2 regions of the Oceanicola sp. D3 genome follow, and region 2 is predicted to be linked to the other one. Evidence: riboswitches for the same ligand, from Rfam matches in the RefSeq annotation. Region 2 holds a riboswitch; the other holds the start of a gene.

Region 1 (9,996 bases), 1.2 Mb from region 2:
GGGCGGCATGGGGATGGCGGCGAGACGGGCGTCGAAGGCGGCGACCTCCCGGGCGGCAGCCTCTTCGCGGCCCAGCAGGCTGCCCATCCGGGTGATGTTGGCGCGGATATCATCCAGCGTTTCAGCCGGGGCAAAGACCTCCACCTTCAGCCCCAGCCGCTCCAGCATGCGCAGGGTGTCGGGCGCGGTGAAGCTGCCTGCGATCACCAGATCGGGCGCAAGCAGGTAGACCTCTTCGGCGCGGGCGGAGTTGCCCGGCAGGGCACGGGCCTGCTCGGCAAGGGCGGACTCCTCGCCCTGAAGCATCCGGGTGACGGAAACGAGCTGGCCCGGCGCGGCGATGGCCAGCGCCAACTGGTCGGTGCAGAGGTTGATCGACACCACCCGTTCGGGCGGTGCAGCGAGGGCCATCACGGCCCCCGCGAACCAGAGCGCGAGCGCTCCGATGAGGTTAGAACTTGGCACGGAGGCCCACGTAGAAGGCCCGGTCGGCCTGACCGTAGCCATTGACGGTTTGATACTCGGCATCGGTCAGGTTCTCGATGCGGAAGTAGGCCTCGGCCCCATCGTTGATCTCATAGGTGACCATGGCGTTGACGAGGGTGTAATCGTCTCCCTCGATCGGGCGAACGAAGGTTTGCGCGTCGACGTCGAGCACATCGGCAACGTGCTGCACTTCACCGCTGAAGCTCCAGCGCGGGGCGAAATCGGCCTCGACGCCGAGCACGAGATCATGGCGAGGCACGCGGAGTTGGCGCTCGCCATCCGGATCTTCGCTTTCGGTGTAGGTATAGGCCCCGAAGAGCGCCGCCTTATCGGAAAGCGCCACGCGGCCCGAAAGCTCCAGCCCCTTGGCCACGGAGGTGCCGGGGATCTGGGTGTAGACGAAGGCCGCGTCGGAGCCGATCAGGTCTTCGACCTCGGTGTAAAACAGGGTGGCCTTCACGAAGTCATCGCCGCCCAGCCGCTTTTCGACGCCCAGCTCGGCGCTGCGCGAGGTTTCCGGCGTCAGCGTGTCATTGCCGTAGAACGGCGCGTAGAGCTCGTAGAGCGAGGGGGCGCGGAAGCCGGTGGCGAGCGAGGCACGCAGGATGAGGTCTTCCTGCGGGCGCCATGCCAGCGCCAGACGACCGGTGGTGTGGCCGCCAAAGCGGTTGTGCGCATCGTGCCGCAGGGCGGCGGAGAGGTCGAGCTGGCTGGAGGCGGCCCAGTTCACCTCGGCAAAGACGCCGGTGGTGTTTTGCTTGCCCTCAGCGGTAATGAAGGTGGCGGAGGCAAACTCCTCCTCGGTGTAATCGGCCCCGAAGTTGAGCTGCACGGCGGGCGACAGCGTGGCCTGGCCAAGATAGCGCAGCCCTTGGCGCTCGCCCTCGTAGTGGTTGCCCGAGACCGCGTAGTCCCGCTCGATGTCGTAATAGGTGGCCTCGAACTGGTGGGTCACCGCGCCAGCCTCGTAGCGGGCAAAGGCGCGCAGCCCGTTGGAGGTGCCATCGGTTTCTTCGTCGGTGTCGCCGAAGGGGAAGCCGCCGTCGATCGCCACGGTGCTCTTTTCGGCAAAGCCCGCAAGGCCGATGGTGAGCGCATCGGACAGGGCATATTCGCCATTGAACGACAGGCGCAGCGACGAGAAGCCATCGGCCTCGGTGTTGCCGTCGTTCTCATCAGCAGAGGAGAACCCGCCAAACTCGAGCCGCGCGAGGGTGACGGCAAAGTTGTGCCGGGCGCCCTTGCTGGTGATCGTGGCGGAGGTACCGAAGCTATCGAAGCTGCCAACCTCGCCTTCAAGGTAGACGTGGGTGCCCTCCTCGGTTGCGCGGCGGCTTTGCAGCGAGATCACCCCGGCGACGGCGGAGGAGCCGTATTGCGCCGATTGCGAGCCCTTCAAAACCTCGATGCGGCCAAGGCCGGAGGTGCCCATCAGGCCGAAGTCATAGGAGGGCGAGGGGGAGGATGGGTCCAGCACGTCGATGCCGTCGATCTGCACTTTCACGTATTTCTGGTGCAGCCCGCGCATCCGGATGTCGGCCAGCCCGCCGGGGCCGCCGGCGGCGGCAAGCGAAAGGCCGGGCTGGCGGGAGAGGTAGGTGGCAAGGTCATCATCGCCCGCCGTTTCCAACTCTTCGCGGGTGGTCACTTCGACGGTGGCGCCGGTGCGCTCGGTCTCTGTCTCGCCCGACAGGTCGGCGGTGACGGTGATCGTGTCGAGTTCATAGGCCTCCTGCGCGGTGAGCGCGGAGGCGGCGAGCGCGAGGGTGGCTGTGGTGGCGAGGAGGCTCTTCATGGCGCCCAAAGTCCTTGTCATGCGGCCCCCATGACAGAGGCCGGTGTGGTGAGGTGTCTTTGGAATGGCGAGGCCTTCCGCGGACGGTGCTTTCGTCACCGCTACGGAACAGACCGTTGACGCCGCGCCCCTCGCACGGGTTCAGGGTGATCGCCTCGGCAGGTCTCCTGACTTGCGGGTCATTGCGAGATGGCCGGCCTTCCCGGGGGTTCTCCCCCAGTGGCCCGTCGGCCTCGCTCTCCGCTCACAGTTGCGGGGGCAGTCGTGGCATTGGGAGTTCTTCCCGCACCACGTTCCCTTTTGCTCCGGGCTTTCGCCCGAACCGAAGCAATCTGGGGGGTAGCGCAGGAGGGACGCCAGGCGCAAGGGATTCGTTAACCCTTGGGCAGCGCCGCCCGGGGGGTGGGCTTTGGCGCCACGTTGGGCGTCATTGCCCCCGTGGTCGGCAGCGCGGGCCCGGAAAGCACGCGCTGCCGATGGGGTTGGTGGTGAGTGGCTACTCCGCCGCGGCTTCCGCCCGCTCGGCTGCGCCCGGCTGGTTGAGCGCCTCGGCCACCTCGGCTTCGCCGGGGCGCGTTACCGCCCGCAGAACGAAGTAGCCGATGAGCGCCGACACGCCGGACCCGAGCAGCACGCCAAGGCGCACCTCGTTCATCAGCAATGCATCGTCGAAGGAGAGCGAGCCGATGAAGAGCGACATGGTAAAGCCGATCCCGGCGAGGCAGGCGAGGCCGTAGATATGGGCCCACGTGACCCCGAAGGGCAGCTTGGCGAGCCCCATCTTGACCATCAGCCAAGTGGTGCCAAAGACACCCACTTGCTTGCCGAGGATCAGGCCGAGCGCCACGCCGAGCGGCACCGGATCGAGCAGCGCCCCGAAGGACATGCCCTTCAGCACCACGCCGGCGTTGGCGAAGGCGAAGATTGGGACGATCACGTAGAGCACATAGGGCGAAAGGCCGTGCTCCAGCGAGTGCAGGGGCGACTTGTTCCACTTGTCTTTCAGCGGAATGCAGAAGGCCGTTACCACCCCGGCGAGCGTGGCGTGCACGCCCGATTTGAGCACCAGCACCCAGAGCGCAACGCCGAGCAGCAGGATCGGCGCAACCCTGTGCGCCCCGCGCATGTTGCGCCAGATCATCAGCGCCAGCGGGATACAGGCAAGGAAGAGGTAATCAATCTTCAGTTCGGCGGTATAGAACAGCGCTATGATGAGGATCGCCCCCATGTCATCGAGGATCGCCAGCGTCAGCAGGAAGATCTTGAGCGAGGCCGGCACACGGGAGCCGAGCAGGGCAAGCACGCCGAGGGCAAAGGCGATGTCCGTCGCGGCCGGGATGGCCCAGCCGTGAATGGTGGCTGCATTGCCCCAGTTGAACACGAGGTAGACGAGCGCGGGCACAACCATGCCCCCCACCGCCGCCATGCCGGGCAGCACCACATCGGCGGGGTTCTTCAGCTTGCCTTCCATCAGCTCGCGCTTCAGCTCAAGCCCGATAAGAAAGAAGAAGATGGCCATGAGGCCGTCGTTGATCCACAGAAGGGCGGGTTTTTCGATGCCTTCACCGTTGACGGTGACGCCGATATAGGCCCCCAGAAACTCCTGATACTCCGGGTTGAGCGAGGAGTTCGCGATCATCATGGCGGCCACCGCAGACAGCATCAGCACGATGCCCCCGGCAGCGTCCGAGCCAAAGAATTCATCAATTTTTCTGCGGAGCATTCCCTATCCCTGTTTTTGCGCGTTTTTCCTTATGTCTTGAAATGTGGCTTTGGGTCCACCGGGTCAAGCAGATGAGGCGCGAGGTCGCAGGGTTTTTTAGCGCCGGGTGAAGATCGCGCAGGGTAGTTCGGCGCGAATTGCAAAGCCGAGGCTCTCATAGAGCTTGATCGCCGCCGGGTTGGAGGCGAAGGCGTGGAGAAACGGCATGTCACCTGACATGGCGATCTGGTGGGCGACATGGGCCGAGAGGCTGCGGGCAAGGCCCTGCCCCCGGGCCTCTGGCGCGGTGCAGACGCCGGAGATTTCGGCAAAGCCCGGCGCCGACATGCGGGTGCCGGCCATGGCGATCAGCTTGCCATCCTGCCGGACGCCCCAGAACGGCCCTAGCTCCAGCGCGCGGAGGGTGAAGGGGCCGGGTTTGGTGGCCTCGGCAAGGGTCAGCATCTCGGCGGCGTCCTCGGAGCCAAGGGGCGTGATGCGCGGATCGTCTGGCGCGGGCGGCAGGGTGCGGCAGGTAAGCTGCACACCCATGGCACGGAGGGTTTCATCAAAGCCGGGTGGCGTGGCAACGGGAGCCTTCTGCAAAAACACCGCCAGATCACCGGGCTTGGCGAGGGCTGTAAGATCCTCGGGCGCGGAGGGGTCGATGCAGGCGAAGGGGATGAGCCCGGGATCGTAGCGCAGGGCAGTGCCATGCTGCTGGGCAAGGTGGGCATGGGGGCCGGTGAGGGCGGCGTGGGCCGGGGTATCGAGCGGGTGGCTTGTCATGGGCGGTCTTTCAGCGGCTTTGCGTCGAGGCGGGCTTCGATGGTGTCGAGCATGTTCAGAAGCTCGGGGCCGAAGGGGGCGCAAAGGTCGGTCACGGCGGCGCGGGTGCGGGGCCAGGCTTTGGCGCGGGCCTCGGCCAGCAGGGTGCGGCCAGCAGGCGTGAGGGAGACAAGGCGGAGGCGGGCGTCTTGGGGGCTTGGGGCAGTGGCGGTTAGGCCAAGCGTAGAAAGCCGGGTGACGGCGCGGGTGACGCCGGGCTGCGCTGTGCCGAGGGCCGCGGCGATATCTCCGATGGGGCGCGGCTCCGGCCCGTCGAGAAAGGCGAGAAGCGGCAAGCTGGCGGCGGGCATCCGGGGGTCGATCTCGTTGAGGATGTCCTGCGTCTGCCCCTGCAACCGCTCACCGAGGCGACGGAGGCGGGAGCCGAGGGTGACAAGGCCGTGGGGGCGGAGGGCGTCAGTTTCATGCATGTGTATATAAGTGGTTATATACATGACCGTGTCAATGCCCATCGCCTCGAACGGCGCGGCTCAACCGTTAGACGGGGTTTTCCGGACCGGGGCGCCCGAGGCCATGTCGGTGGCGATATGGGTAAGGCCAGCCTTCTTCCAGCCCGCGAAGCCGTCTTGCAGATGGGCGATGCGCTCGGCTCCGGCCTCAAGGGTCTTGCGCGCCATCTTGCCCGACCGAACGGAAGAGCCGCACATGAGCACCACTCGCTTGTCGCCGTCGCTGGGCAGGAAGCGCGGGTCGAAATGCGCCATTGGCAGCAGCAGCGCGCCCTCGACACTTTCGAAGGCGTATTCGGCAGGGGTGCGCACATCGACCAGCGTGACCTTGCCCTGCGCGAGGCCATCGGCGACCTCTTGCGGGGTCCAGGTTTCGAGTTCTCCGTGATCGGTGGTTTCGGTTTTCATGGTGTCACCTCAAAAGCGGTTGGCAGGGATCTTGAAATAGGCGTGGCCGTCGCCCTCGGGCTCGGGCAGGCGGCCGCCGCGCAGGTTGACTTGTAGCGCAAACAGCATCCGGTCGGGCAGACCGAGAGTTTCGTCGCGTTCGTTGCGGAGGCGAATGAAGGCCTCCTTGGTTTGGTCGCCGCCGACATGGGGGTTGTGGGCGCGGTGCGCCGCGACCGTGGCCTCGCATTCGGGCTGCTCCCGGTCGTCGCTGCCATAGTCGTGGCCGATGAAAAGGCGGGTCTCGGCGGGCAGGGACAGAATTTCCTGAATGGAGTCCCACAGCTGTTCGGTGCTCCCGCCCGGAAAGTCGGCCCGCGCTGTGCCGGTATCGACATGCATCAGGGTGTCATGGACAAAGGCGGCATCTCCGGCAATGAGGCTGATCGAGCCAAGCGTGTGGCCGCGTGAGAGCATCACCCGCAGGTCGAGTTTGCCGAGCGCCAGCCGTTCGCCATCTGCCAGCAGCCGGTCGTAATCGCCCTTCACCGGGAAGGCCTCTGGCAGATGGTAGTAGTCGCGCCAGAGCGCGGCGATATCGGTGCACGTCTCGCCAGTGAGATGCGGCGCACCGGTGCGCTCGGCGAGCCAGTTGCCCGCGCTCAGGTGGTCGGCGTGGGGGTGGGTGTCGATGATCCACGCGGGCGCGTAGCCTTCACGCTCGATGCAGCCGAGCAGGTCTTCGGCAGCCTCGGTGCTGGTGCGGGCATGGGCGGTATCAAAATCGAGCACAGGGTCGATGATGGCGCAGGCCCGGCTTTCGGGGTCGGCGCAGATGTATTGCCACGAGCCCGTGTCGGACTCGTAAAACGCATGAACCGTGGGCCCGCCCGCGTCGGAGGTGCTGGTGATGCTGCGGCCAGTGGGCATGACGGGATCCTCCTGCGCTGGGTTCACAGGATAAACGCCTACCCCTGCGCAGTTGGTTCCATCTGCCCGCCCGGCGTGGCAACGGGGCCAGAAAACAACAAACCCCCGGGCGGAGCCGCGGGGGTCGTCGTAGGCAGAGGCCGAAGCCGCCGCCGTTCGTGTGCCGATGGGTGACTTACATCATCCCTTCGCGCTGGGCCTTCTTCCGAGCCAGCTTCCGCGCACGGCGGATCGCTTCGGCCTTTTCACGGGCTTTCTTCTCGGACGGCTTCTCGAAGTGTTGCTTGAGTTTCATCTCACGAAACACCCCCTCGCGCTGAAGTTTCTTCTTCAGAGCACGAAGCGCCTGATCGACGTTGTTGTCACGAACGCTCACCTGCATGTGGTTGTCACCACCTTTCTGATTAGAGTTGCAAGAGTTTGCAGGAGCGCGCCGTATAGCAAAGGGTCGGGCATCTGTCTACACTCCGGCGAAATTTGCCCTATGTTGCGGTGACATGACCGATCACAGCCCAGAATCCCCCGCAAAAGCTGCCATTCTCGATGCCGCCCTGCCCCATGTGGCCTTCGACGGATGGTCTGACGAGGCCCTCAAACGCGCTGCCGAGGAGGCGGGCGTGAGCGAGTCGGAGGCGCGTGCGCACTTCCCGAAGGGCGCGGTGGATCTTGCGCTGGCCTTCCATGCGCGGGGCGATGCGAAGATGCTGGCGGCGCTGGATGAGGCGGATTTGGGCGAGATGCGGTTTTCTGACCGGATTGCCCACGCGGTGCGGCTGCGGCTGGAGGCGATTGAGGGCGAGAAGGAGGCGGTGCGCCGCGCAGCCTCGCTCTTTGCCCTGCCGCAGAATGCCGCTGCCGGGGCGGGCGCGGTGTGGGGCACCGCCGATGCGATCTGGCGGGCGCTGGGGGACACCTCGGAGGATCTCAACTGGTATTCGAAGCGGGCCACGCTCTCTGCCGTCTATTCGGCCACCCTGCTCTACTGGCTGGGCGACGAGAGCGCAGGCCATGAGGCGACATGGGCGTTTCTGGAGCGCCGGATTGCCGATGTGATGCGGGTGGAGAAGGTGAAGGCGCAGCTCAGGAAGAACCCGCTGACCAAGGGGCTGATGGCCGGGCCGGAATGGCTGGCCTCCAAGGTGCGCGCCCCGCGCAGCACCCCGCCTGCCGACATGCCGGGGCATATGAGCACGAGAGACTGACAGAAGGATGGTGTTTGCAATGATGATGCGGGCGATGGAAATCTCGGAGCCGGGCGGGCCGGAGGTGTTGCAGCCAACGGATGTGACGGTGCCTGCGCCGCAGGCGGGCGAGATTGTGATCAAGGTGGCCTTTGCCGGGGTGAACCGCCCGGATGCGCTGCAACGCGCCGGGGCCTATGACCCGCCGCCCGATGCTTCCCCCCTGCCCGGGCTTGAGTGCTCTGGCGAGGTCTTTGCGGCTGGCGAAGGCGCGCGCTGGAAGGTGGGCGACAAGGTCTGCGCCCTGCTGCCGGGCGGCGGCTATGCCGAATACGTCAAATGCCCCGCCGATCATGCGCTGCCGGTGCCTGAGGGCATGGGGATGAAAGAGGCGGCCTGCCTGCCGGAAACCTTCTTTACCGTCTATTCCAACGTCTTCATGCGCGGTGGGCTGAAGGCGGGCGAGGTGTTTCTCGTGCATGGCGGCTCGTCGGGGATTGGGACCACGGCGATTCAGCTGGCCACGGCCTTTGGCGCGCGGGTGTTCACCACCGCCGGGTCGAAGGAGAAGTGCGATGCCTGCCTCAAGCTGGGCGCAGAGCGGGCGATCAACTACCGCGAAGAGGATTTCGTGGAGGTACTGAAGGCCGAGGGCGGGGCCAACCTGGTGCTCGACATGGTGGGCGGTGAGTACATTCCGCGCAACGTGCAGGCGCTGGCGATGGAGGGGCGGATGGTGCACATCGCGTTCCTCGGCGGGCCGAAGGCGGAGCTGAACTTTGCGCAGGTCATGGCGCGGCGGCTGACGATTACGGGCAGCACCCTGCGCCCGCAGTCGGTGGCGGCGAAGGCCGGGATTGCGGCAGAGCTTGAGGCCAAGGTCTGGCCACTGCTGGCCTCGGGCCGGGTGGCGCCGGTGATGGATTCGACCTTTCCGCTGGCCGAGGCCGCCAAGGCCCATGCCCGGATGGAAAGCTCGGAGCATATCGGCAAGATCGTACTGGAGGTGGCGGGGGAGTGATGCCGGCCTGATGCCGACTCAGCCGAACGGCCCCCGATCATAAGGTGGCATGTCGCGCATCCGACGGTAAAGCCAGAGCAGATGCTCAAAGACGCGCGGGTTATCACCGCGCATCTTTCGGATCGGCGCGGCGTATGTATTGACGATTGCGATGATTGTGCCCCGCAGGGTTTGCCGGACAATCAGATAATCTATCGCGCCGGAACGGACTCCGGCCGCGAGAAACTCGTATTGATTGAGCAGGAAGCGCGACGCATCAAAGAAGCTTGGAGCGTCGATGGAGGACTCTTCGGAAACGTCCCAGAATGCTGCCAACTGGTCGCTTGAGAGCGGCTTACCGAGGGGCATGGCCCGGTTTCGGACCACATAGGCGTTGATAAGGTATTCGCGGTCAGTACGGAGGGTCTGGAGCGTGTCGAGCGCATGGGCGACAGAGGCGCTGCGCCAACCGATCCAAGCATTGGCGAAAATCGCCATTGCGGCAACCGCCACACCGCCAAGCAGAACCCAGGCATTGGGAAGCACATCAGGTTGACTGGCAAGCCATACCCCTATCAAGGCCATGCCTAAGGCCAGGGTGATTATCAGAAAATAGACAAGCCAATAGCGCCTGAATGGTGGCATTCTGGCGTTTTCCCGAACTTAGGGGCTTATATGATGCCGACGGTTTCGCGTGTCATGGCTCTTATATACGCGTTCCATGCCCAAAAATCAACTGACGAGAGGTTAACGCGCCGACATTGATCTGCACATCAACTTGCCCCTACTCGGCGGCCTTTTGCCGCTCAGGGACATCGACCGCGCCACACTCTCGAGGCGGCATCCCCTACGGCGGGTCGGGCAACCTGCGTTACCGCGTCTTCGTATTCGGGCGCGAGATCGACCGGGGGCAGGATTTGAGGCCGGTCGGGCCTTTCTGAGCACACGGGCGCGGGCGGGGCTTACTTACAGGGTTGGTGCCTTCAACGGGCCGATCGCCTGTTCTATACAGACGCGCAGGGCAACATAGGAGCCCTCAGCGAGTCCATAGGCGGTGCACTCCCGGCGCAGGTCGAGTGGCAGGCTCGGCCAAAGGCTGCGCAGGACGCCGAAGGAGAGCGCCTGACCCTGCATGCACATCTCGAAAGCCACGTCGGCATCTTCCAGCCCCTCGGCGCTGCGTTGGCACTGCGGGGCCACGTCGATCTGCGGAAAGT
Region 2 (9,996 bases):
CATCACCCGCTCGACGTTTTCGACCACCACAATCGCATCATCCACCAGCAGGCCGATTGCCAGCACCATCGCAAACATCGTCAGCGTGTTGATCGAATAGCCCAGCGCCGCCAGCACCGCGAAGGTGCCCGCCAGCACCACCGGCACCGCGATGATCGGAATGAGCGTTGCCCGCCAGTTTTGCAGGAAGATCAGGATGACAAAGAACACCAGCACCACCGCCTCGATCAGCGTGTGATAGACCTTCTCGATCGACAGCTCGACGAAGGGCGAGGTGTCATAGGCGTATTCCACCGTCAGCCCCTCGGGCAGCGAGGCGGCCAGCTCATCCAGCGTGGCGCGCACCGCTTCTGCGGTGTCCACCGCGTTGGCCCCGGTGGCAAGGTTGATCCCGAAGCCCGCCGCATTCGCCCCGTCAAACCGGGAGTCGCCGCCGTAGCTCTCTTGCCCGATCTCGATCTTCGCCACGTTGCCAAGCAACACCTGTGCACCGCCCTCTTCGGATTTCAGCAGAATGTTCTCGAAATCCTCCACGCTGGTCAGCTGGCTCTGCGCGGTGATGGTTGCGGTAAACTGCTGTCCGGTGACCACCGGCATATCGCCCAGCGAGCCCACCGAAACCGTGTTGTTTTGCGCTTGAATGGCAGAGGTCACATCGGCGGGCGTGAGCTGGTATTCATAAAGCGAAAGCGGATCGAGCCAGACCCGCAGCGCATAGCCCGAGCCAAAAATGTTGATCCCGCCCACGCCCTCGGTGCGCTGCACCGGGCCGGAGATCTGATTGTCGAGAATATCGCCCAACTCGATGGTCGAATACCGCCCATCAGCCGAGACGATGGCCCCGACCATCAGGATCGAGGAGGTGGAGCGCGAAACGCTCACGCCCGAGGATTGCACCGCATCGGGCAACCGCCCTTCAACCTGGCTGACCTTGGATTGCACGTTGTTCTGCGCATCCACCGGGTCGATGCTTTCATCGAAGGTCAGCGAAATCGAAGAGGAGCCCTCGCGCGATGTGCTTTCCATGTAAAGCACGCCGTCGAGCCCGGTCATGGAATCCTCGATCACCGATGTCACCGAGTTTTCCACCGCCGAGGCCGTGGCCCCCGGGTAGCTGGCGCTCACCCGGATCGTGGTTGGGGCAATGTCGGGATATTGCGAGACCGGCAGTTGGGTAAAGGCAAAGACCCCGGCCAGCATCGTCACGATGGCCAAGACCCAAGCAAAGATGGGGCGGTGGATGAAAAACTGCGCCATGGGTCAGTCTTCCGTGCCGGTGGCTTCGGTCGCGCCGGCCTCATCGGCGGTATCGGCCTCATCGGTGGTGTCAACCTCATCGGCGGCATCGTCGGTAACATCCTCCACCACGCCCTGCGCGTTGATCGTGACCGGCACCGGCACCACCTCCGCGCCGTCTGTGAGGTTGTTCAGCCCGTCGACGATCAGCAAATCCCCGGCAGCCACCCCCTCTGTGGTGATCCATGCATTCTCATGGGTGCCCGAATAGGTGAGCGTCACCTGATGTGCCTTGCCGTCACGCAGGATGAAGGCCGTCAGCGTGCCATCGGCCTGTCGCTCGGTGCCGCGCTGCGGAACCAGCACGGCCTTTTGCTGACCAACCACAACCGCCACCCGCAGGAACTGGCCGGGCAGGATCATCCTGTTTGGGTTGCCGAACTCAAAACGCAGATCGACACTGCCCGTGGTGGTCGACACCTGCTGCCCGGGGGTAACGAGCGTGCCGGGGCTGGCGTAGGTTTCGCCGTTTTCCAGCGTAAGCACCGCCTCCAGCCGCTCGCCGCGCTGCAATGCGCCACTGTCGATCTGCGAGCGCACCCGCAAGATCCGGGCTGAGCTCTCCGAAACATCCACGTTGATCGGGTCCATCGCCGTCACGGTGGTGAGCGCATCGGTCTGGTTGGCGGTCACGATGGCGCCCACCGAAACCGTGCTGACATCCGCAAACCCGTCAATCGGGCTGCGAATTTCCACCCGGTCCAGATCCAGCCGCGCGGTTTGCACGGCGGCCTCGGCACTGGCCAGCGCGGCCTCGGCCTGCGCCAGAGCGGATTGCGCGGTTTGCAAATCGGAGGTGGTCACGCCCGTGCCCTCCAGCCGGGCATAGCGATCCACCGTTGCCTGCGCCGTGCTCACCCCGGCCTTCGCCCCGGCCAATTCGGCCTGCGCGGCCGCATAGGCGGCCTCGAAGGTGTCCGGCTCCAACCGATAAAGCACATCCCCCGCCTTCACCCGCTGGCCGGGCCGATAGACGATCTCCTTCACCATGCCCCCCACCCGCGGGCGAATATCGGTTTGCGCGGCGGCCACTGCGCGGCCCGGCAGGGTGACGGAAAACGGAACCGTCGAAAGCTCCAGCTCCACCACCCCAACCTCTGCGGGGCCGCGCGCCCCGCCGGGAACAGGTTGCGCAAGGGCGGGCGAAATCGGGGCAAGCCCGATCACAAGAAGGGCGGCGACAAGCACGGCGGGGAGGGACATTGAGGATCAGCCTGTGGATCAGAGGGACATCTTTGCGGGTCTAACGCACACACCCCCGGATTCCGTTGCGCAGAAACGCAAATGCGGCAGTGCAAAAATGCAGTTTCGGAGCGGCTGTGGCAGATGGAACCACGACAGGGCAAGCCTCGGCCTGCACACAGCAACGCCAGCCACGCGCGCGGTCCGGTGAGAAAAGCTGGCCGTTGCGCCGAGCGGGTTACTCTGCCGGGCGGGCCAGCATGACGCGCCACCCCTTTGAATGTTCTGCCGAGGTGTAAAACAGGTAGGGATCGCCTGTTTCGGGGTCATAGGTGGTGGAAGGCGCGATGATTTCATCCACCTCCCAGGCGTCCCCCGCAAGGGTCAACAGCGCCTCCGGCATCTCTGTCCAGGGCCCCAGCGGGGTGTCAGCGCAGGCGGCAAAAATGCCCTCCCGCCCCTCCGCCGCCTCGCGTGTTGCGACGGCGACGAAACCGCCATCGGGCCGGGCGGTGATCTGCCCTTCCATGCCAATCGGGACGTCGGCCTGCCGCACGCCCTCCCATGCCACGCCGTCTGGCGAGGAGGTGGCGGCAAAGCTCCAGACGGCCGTGACGTTCTGCAAGCCGTTCCAGCCGAGATAGGCCATGACGAGCCCGCCCTCCCATTCGACAACCGAGGGGGAGGTGATGAGATAAACATCGTGCCCGTCCGTCTCGCCGCGCCGCAGGACGGGCTCGGGCAAAATCGTCCACGGGCCGGTCAGGGCTTCGGCCCGGGCAAGGTAGATATCGGAGCGATAGGTTGCACCGTCTTCGTAGCCGATGAAGTAGATCCTGTGATCCGTCGCAGAGGCGCGATGGTAGAAGGCCGTCTCCTTCTCGGCGATGGCGCCGGGTTGTTGCGAGGGGCCGAGCAGCACGCCCCACTCCTCCCAACTGTCCCAATCGGTGCCGAAGGCGAGCTTGATCGAGCTGTGGTCCTCGTCGTCGCCGCTATAGATCATCGCCAACCGGCCATCATCGGTGGCAAAGACATGCGGATCGCTCGCCGCCTCGTAGAGCCCGAAAAAGAGCTTGTCCCTGAACACCGGGCCATCATGGCGGACCCAATCGGAGGGCAGGCAGGCAGAGGCCGGGGTGGCACCAAGGGCGGCAAGCGCGAGGCCGGTCAGCAGGGCGCGCACAGGCTTGCGGCCCTCCGGCCTCATTGCCCCTTCGGCATGCCCTGCCGCGCCCGTCAAAACAGCCCCGCCTCCCGCGCCATCAGCGCCGCCTGCGTGCGGTTGGAGGCCCCCAACTTTCTGTAGAGCGTTTTCATATGCAGCTTGATCGTGGGTTCGGTGATGTCGAGGTCGCGGGCGATTTCCTTGTTGGATTTGCCCTCGGTCAGCCCCTTCAGCACCTGCATCTCGCGCGGGGTGAGCTTTTCGGCCATCGGATGCGTCGAGGCGTCGTCGGCGGCGGTCATGAAGTCGATGGGGGCGTATTGCTCTCCCATCGCCATGAACTTGACGGCGTTGATCATCGACTTGGCCGGCAGGGTCTTGGGCACAAAGCCCGCCGCCCCCGCCTCCAGCGCCTTTTCGGCGATTTCCTTGGTGGCCTCGCCCGAGAGCAGCGCCACCCGCTGCCCGCCTTGCATCGCCATGGTCGCCTTCAGCCCGTCGAGCCCGTTCATGCCCGGCATGTTGAGATCGAGCAGCACAAGGTCATACGGGGCCTCTGCCGCTTCGATCAACTTGTGCGCTTCGGGAAGGTCTGCGGCGGTCTCTGTCTTCAGGTCGCCCTGCGACTCCAGAAACATGACCAGCGTGTCACGCAGCAGGTCGTGGTCATCGGCAATCAGGACGCGCATCGGCCTCTCCTCGGCTTGCGCACCGGTTGTGCGCTCTTGGATGGGTTCGCTCATACAGATTGAATTTGGCATCCGAAAGGCATGGCGCTTTCGGCCGCGCAAACTCTTCGGTCAGATAGGCAAGCAGGCCACAAGACCAACCAGCGCCTGACGGCCCGCCTCAACGGAACACCCCCCGTGCCCCCGCTGCTCGAAAAGGCCACCCCGCAAGGCATGGCGGCCTACCTCTGCGGCGGAAGCCGGGCACGCCAAGGCCACCGCCGCTGCTCACTTGGCGCGTTGCCCTCACGCGCCGCGCTCATGTTGGCCCGCAACGACAGGCGTCTGACGCGCCCCCTATCCCAAAGGATAGGTCGCTATCCCACTGCCCAGTTGGGCGCGCAATGAGCATAGTGTAATTGCTGCCTCCGGAAACGAAGGAACTCACAATGCTGCGCACCATTCTCCAGTCGATCGCGTTGACCGCGCTCACCGCCCTGCCGCTCTGCGCCGAGAATCTGCCCGCCCCTGAGGGAGAGGTGATCCTGACGGTGTCCGGCGCCCTGGCCACGACCAACACCGAAGAAGGCACCGCGCAGTTCGATCTTGCAATGCTCGAAGCGCTCGGCGCGACGACCATCGAAACCACGACCATCTGGACCGAAGGCACCAAAACCTTCGAGGGTGTGCCGCTGAGCCTGCTCGTCGAGCGGCTCGGCATCGAGGGCGAGACCCTGCGCGCCACCGCCATCAACGATTACTCTGTCGAAATCCCACTCACGGATGCGATCGAGGGCGGGCCCATTGTTGCTTACCGCATGGACAACGACGAAATGTCGGTGCGTGACAAGGGCCCGCTCTGGATTGTCTACCCCTACGACAGCAGTGACGATTACCGAACCGAGGTGATCTATTCGCGCAGCATTTGGCAACTCGACCGGATCGAAGCCGTGCAATAGCCTGAAGGCACCCGTTTCACGCCCCTGCCCCTCTGGCCGGGGTGTGGACCCCTTTCGAGGAGCCACAATGGCACCAAAGCGCCACCGCACCGCCCGCCTGCGCCTCTTCGCCTCCGTTATCGCGGGGGCGCTTTGCCTTGCCGCACTGGTCTATCTTTCCGTCAACGTGGTGCGCGACCTGCGGCTGCTCAACTCGGCCAGCTCCGACAACGTGCAATGGACGTTGTCGCAGGCAGAGGTGGAGTTTCTCGAATACCACATGCACCTCGCCGCCCTGCAAGGCGGTACAGAAGAGGATCTGGCGCTCCTGCGCCGTGAATTCGATATCTTCTACAGCCGGATCAGCACGCTTGAGCAATCCTCGATCTACGCCGCGCTGCGCGACGAGCCCGAGTTTGCCCGCAATCTGCGCATCGTGCGCACCTTCCTTGATCGCACCGTGCCGCTGATAGATGCCCCCGACGCCGATCTGAAAACAGGGGTGCAGGCGCTCTTGGGCCGGGCCGCAGACGTGCGCCCCCATGTGCGGGCGCTGGCCAACTCCGGCCTCAACTACTTCGCCGAAGAATCCGACCGCAGGCGTGACGCGATTTCGGCAACTTTGATGCAGCTCGCGGTGGGTGTGAGCCTGCTGGTCTTGGCGCTGCTGGGCTTTGCGGCCTACCTCAACCGGCTCAACCTGCAAAACATCCGCCGCCGCCGTGAAGCGCTGGAATCCTTCCGGCGCATGAATGTGATCACCTCCACCGCGCTCGACGCGGTGATCGTCGCCGACCGCTCCGGCACCGTGCTCGATTTCAACGCCGCCGCGGAGCAGATCTTCGGCTATGCCGCCTCAGAGGCGGTTGGTGCCAATCTGGGCGACCTCATCGTGCCCGACAGCTATCGCGCGGCGCATGACGCCGGGATGCAGAGAATGCAAGACCGTGGCGAAAAGCGCGTGGTCGGAAAGGGGCGCATCAAGCTGGAGGCCAAGCGCAAGTCCGGCGATACCTTCCCGGTCGAGTTTGCCATCCAATCCGCCGAAACCGATCAGGGCGAAATCTTCATTTCCTTCCTGCGTGACATCTCCCACCGGGTGAAGGCCGAGGCCGAACTGGTGGAAACGCGTGACAGGGCACTGGCCGGCGAGAAGGCCAAAACCGACTTTCTGGCCACCATGAGCCACGAAATCCGCACCCCGCTCAATGGCCTCCTCGGCAACCTCGAGCTGCTGCGCGACACCCGGCTGAGCGCGAAGCAGGCACGCTACATCAAGAACATGGACACCTCTGGCAAGCTGCTGATGAGCCACATCTCGGATGTGCTCGACATCACGAAGTATGACGCCGGCAAGCTGCTCTTGCGGCCCGTGTCGATGAATATTTCCACCCTGCTGCAGGATATCATCGACAACCAGAGCGGCGCCGCGCTGGCGCAGGAGACCACGCTGGAATGGGGCTGGACCGGGCCGCAGGTTGACTGGATCAACGCCGACCGCGACCGCATTCAGCACATCCTGATGAACATCATCGGCAACGCGGTGAAGTTCACCCGGGGCGGGCGGGTGACGGTGGAGGCCGAGCGCCTTGAGGGCCCCGAGCTTCAGATCACCGTCAGCGACAATGGCATCGGCATGGACAAGGAGTTGCAGGCCCATATCTTCGACGATTTCCTGACCGGAGACAGCTCTTATGACCGCGAAGTCGGCGGCACCGGCCTTGGCCTCGGCATCGCCCAACGTTTCGTCAATGCACTCGGCGGCCGCATCGAGGTGGAGAGCGAGGAAGGCGTTGGCAGCACCTTCCGCGTGACCTTCCCGATCGAGCCGATCGACGCGCCGGATGCCAAGGCCGTGACCTTGCGCCGGATAAAAAAGGCCGCGCCCCGCAACCTGCTGCTGGTGGAAGACAACGAGATCAACCGGGTTGTGGCGCGCGAAATGCTTGAAGGCGCAGGCCATACCGTCAGCGAGGCCAACAACGGGCGAGAAGCTGTGGAACTGGCCGAGACCACCCGGTTTGACCTGATCCTGATGGATATCTCCATGCCGGTGATGGACGGGCGCGAGGCCACGAAAGCCATCCGCGCGGGCAGCGGTGCCAACGCCCGCACCCCCATCATCGCGCTCACCGCCAATGCAATGGCCTCCGAGCAGGAAGCCTTCCTCGCCGACGGGATGGACGACATCGTGACGAAGCCGCTCAGCCGCGCCGCCCTCACACGTGTTCTGGCCGACCACGCCGCTGATGCCGCGCCCAAGCGGGCGCCGGAGCCTGCGCCCGTTGCGGCCAACTATCTGGACGACCTTCGCGATACCGTGGGGGTGGACGCTTTGGGCAAGCTGCTTGAACGGTTCGGCGCAGAGGTCGAGGCGTTGCTCGCCTATCTCGACGACAGCGCAGAAAAGGATTTGCCAGAGACAGCAAGGCGCGCCCACCGGGTCGCCGGAAGCGCCGCGACCCTCGGGGCCGTCGGCCTGCGTGCCTCATTGGTCGAGGTTGAGACCGCCGCAAAGACCGAGGATCGCGCGGCACTCGCCAAGGCCGTTGCGGGGCTTCCGGCCATCTGGGCGGCAACCCGTGGCGAGATGGGGGCCGAACGGCGGGCCAAGCCACGCGCGCCCAGCGCCAACGACTGACCCGCATCGGCCAGCAACACTGGCCAAAGGGGTTTCGCCCCCGGCGCTCATCAACACCTGATCGAAGATCAAGGCCGCCCGCTCTCTCAGGGTCGCTCCATCGCCGCCGCTAACGCCCCGGCGCGCCCTTGCCCATAGCTGCAATTCGCGTTGGACACCGCCAAAATTTCCTGCAACAAAACCCGTGATGGTGCCCGGCCAAATTGGTCCGGCTGAAAAGGGAACGTGGTGCGGGCAACTTGCCCAATTCCACGACTGCCCCCGCAACTGTGAGCGGCGAGCGACCCCGATGAACACCACTGTGCCGAAAGGCGCGGGAAGGTTCGGGGAAGCGCAGACCCGCAAGTCAGGAGACCTGCCATCTCGGGTGCGCGTCGCGCGCCTCAGTCACCTAAACCCGGGCGGGGTGCCTTGGGACGGAGAGACACAGATGGCCCACGAACGCCCTGAGACATCGCCGTTGTCGCTTTGCCCCCGCCAATTTGCGCGGAGGGCGCGATGCTACTGGAACGAACGATATCCCAACTCGACATAGGCCGGGTGCCAGCGCAGGAAGCGCGCCAGATGGCGCAACTGGGCTACATGCAATGGATCGCCAGCCTGCCCGGCGATGCCAACTATCGGCGTGCGGCGCTTCATGCCCACGCCATGGCCGCGCCCTACATCAGCCTGTCACCCGCCGTGGCCGAATTTTGCGCCCTGTTGAAGCAGTCGCTCACATCGCCCGCCCCCCTGCCCCTTTCGCTTCCGCCACGCAGGCGGCGCGGCGGGGCTGGTGCCCGGCGCATCTGGCGCATCGCCCTCTGACCTTTGTGAACACGGCCGCACCCAATCCTGCGGCCTGACCGAGGACCATTGCAGCAAGCTGCGCGTTGCACGCAGCCCGCGAGGCTCGGCTTTCAAAAACCATGGTCATGGACGGATCAACGAGAAAGGACGGATCCATGAATGAGAACCAACTGAAAACCCGGCTCAACGCTGGCCCCCTCATCTGCGCCGAGGGCTTCCTCTTCGAACTGGAGCGCCGGGGCTATCTCACGGCGGGCGAGTTTGTGCCCGAGGTGGCGCTGGAACACCCCGATGCGCTGCGCAACCTGCATGTCGATTTTCAGCGGTCGGGCAGCGATATCGTCGAGGCGTTCACCTACAACGGCCACCGCGAGAAGATGCGGGTGATCGGCAAGGAAGACCTGCTGGAGCCGCTCAACCGCGCCTCGCTGAAGATCGCCCGCGAGGTTGCCGATGCAAAGCCGGGCAACCTGATGGCAGGCAATATCTCGAACACCAACATCTGGTCGCCGGACGACAGGGCAAAACAGGCCGAGGTGCGGGCGATGTTTGAAGAAATGGTCGGCTGGGCCGTCGATGAAGGGGCCGATATCATCATTGGCGAAACCTTCTACTACGCGGGCGAGGCGCTTTGCGCGCTTGAGGTGGCCCGCGCCTCCGGCCTCCCGGTCGTTCTGACCCTCGCCCCCATGGCGGCCAGCGAGATGATGGACGGCACCGGCATTGTGGAAACCTGTCAGCAGTTGGAACAGGGCGGCGCAGATGTTGTTGGCCTCAACTGCTTTCGCGGGCCGCAAACCATGATGCCGTGGCTGCGCAAGGTGCGTGCGGCGGTGTCCTGCCATGTCGGTGCCCTGCCGATCCCCTATCGCACGCGCGCGGATGAACCGACCTTCTTCAACCTCAGCGACACCGGCGATTGCACCTGCCCTGCCCCCCATGGCCGCACCTTCCCGACCGCGCTCGACCCGATGTTTTGCAATCGCTACGAGATCGGGGCCTTCGCGCGTGACGCCTACGCGCTGGGCATCAACTATCTCGGCGTCTGCTGCGGGGCCAACCCGATGCTGATCCGCGAAGTTTCGGAAGCGGTCGGGCGCACCACCGAGGCCAGCCGCTACTCCGAGCGCATGGAAAATCACTTCATGTATGGCACCAACACCCGGCTCCCCGCCCACATCAAGGCCCTTGGCGAAACTGCCTGATTGGCAAGGCCCGGCGGCCCGATCCGCCGCCGGGCCACGTGGTGCAGCAAGCGCGGTGCAGAATTTTCACCCGGCGGCGCCGATCTACATGTTGACAGCTCATCGCGAT

The links. Region 2 has a riboswitch for cobalamin ahead of FHY55_RS16655 (hypothetical protein). Riboswitches for the same ligand answer to the same signal wherever they lie in the genome.
Region 1: linked by a shared signal. The riboswitch ahead of FHY55_RS02780 (TonB-dependent siderophore receptor) and the one ahead of FHY55_RS16655 (hypothetical protein) in region 2 are both predicted to bind cobalamin.

What each region holds. Positions count from the first base shown of each region.
Region 1 covers NZ_CP040932.1:521,818-531,813, reverse strand. The annotation lists gene FHY55_RS02785 (ABC transporter substrate-binding protein) at 1-411, opposite strand, end outside; gene FHY55_RS02780 (TonB-dependent siderophore receptor) at 452-2,281, opposite strand; cobalamin riboswitch at 2,421-2,623, opposite strand; gene nhaA (Na+/H+ antiporter NhaA) at 2,778-4,004, opposite strand; gene FHY55_RS02770 (GNAT family N-acetyltransferase) at 4,101-4,772, opposite strand; gene FHY55_RS02765 (MarR family winged helix-turn-helix transcriptional regulator) at 4,769-5,242, opposite strand; gene FHY55_RS02760 (rhodanese-like domain-containing protein) at 5,303-5,689, opposite strand; gene FHY55_RS02755 (MBL fold metallo-hydrolase) at 5,699-6,598, opposite strand; gene rpsU (30S ribosomal protein S21) at 6,774-6,980, opposite strand; gene FHY55_RS02745 (COQ9 family protein) at 7,096-7,800, shown strand; gene FHY55_RS02740 (NAD(P)H-quinone oxidoreductase) at 7,808-8,800, shown strand; gene FHY55_RS02735 (DUF4760 domain-containing protein) at 8,819-9,364, opposite strand; gene FHY55_RS02730 (hypothetical protein) at 9,746-9,996, opposite strand, start outside.
Region 2 covers NZ_CP040932.1:3,340,915-3,350,910, forward strand. The annotation lists gene FHY55_RS16625 (efflux RND transporter permease subunit) at 1-1,257, opposite strand, end outside; gene FHY55_RS16630 (efflux RND transporter periplasmic adaptor subunit) at 1,261-2,499, opposite strand; gene FHY55_RS16635 (hypothetical protein) at 2,717-3,688, opposite strand; gene FHY55_RS16640 (response regulator transcription factor) at 3,718-4,335, opposite strand; gene FHY55_RS16645 (molybdopterin-dependent oxidoreductase) at 4,764-5,273, shown strand; gene FHY55_RS16650 (ATP-binding protein) at 5,341-7,893, shown strand; cobalamin riboswitch at 8,065-8,271, shown strand; gene FHY55_RS16655 (hypothetical protein) at 8,392-8,700, shown strand; gene FHY55_RS16660 (homocysteine S-methyltransferase family protein) at 8,838-9,887, shown strand.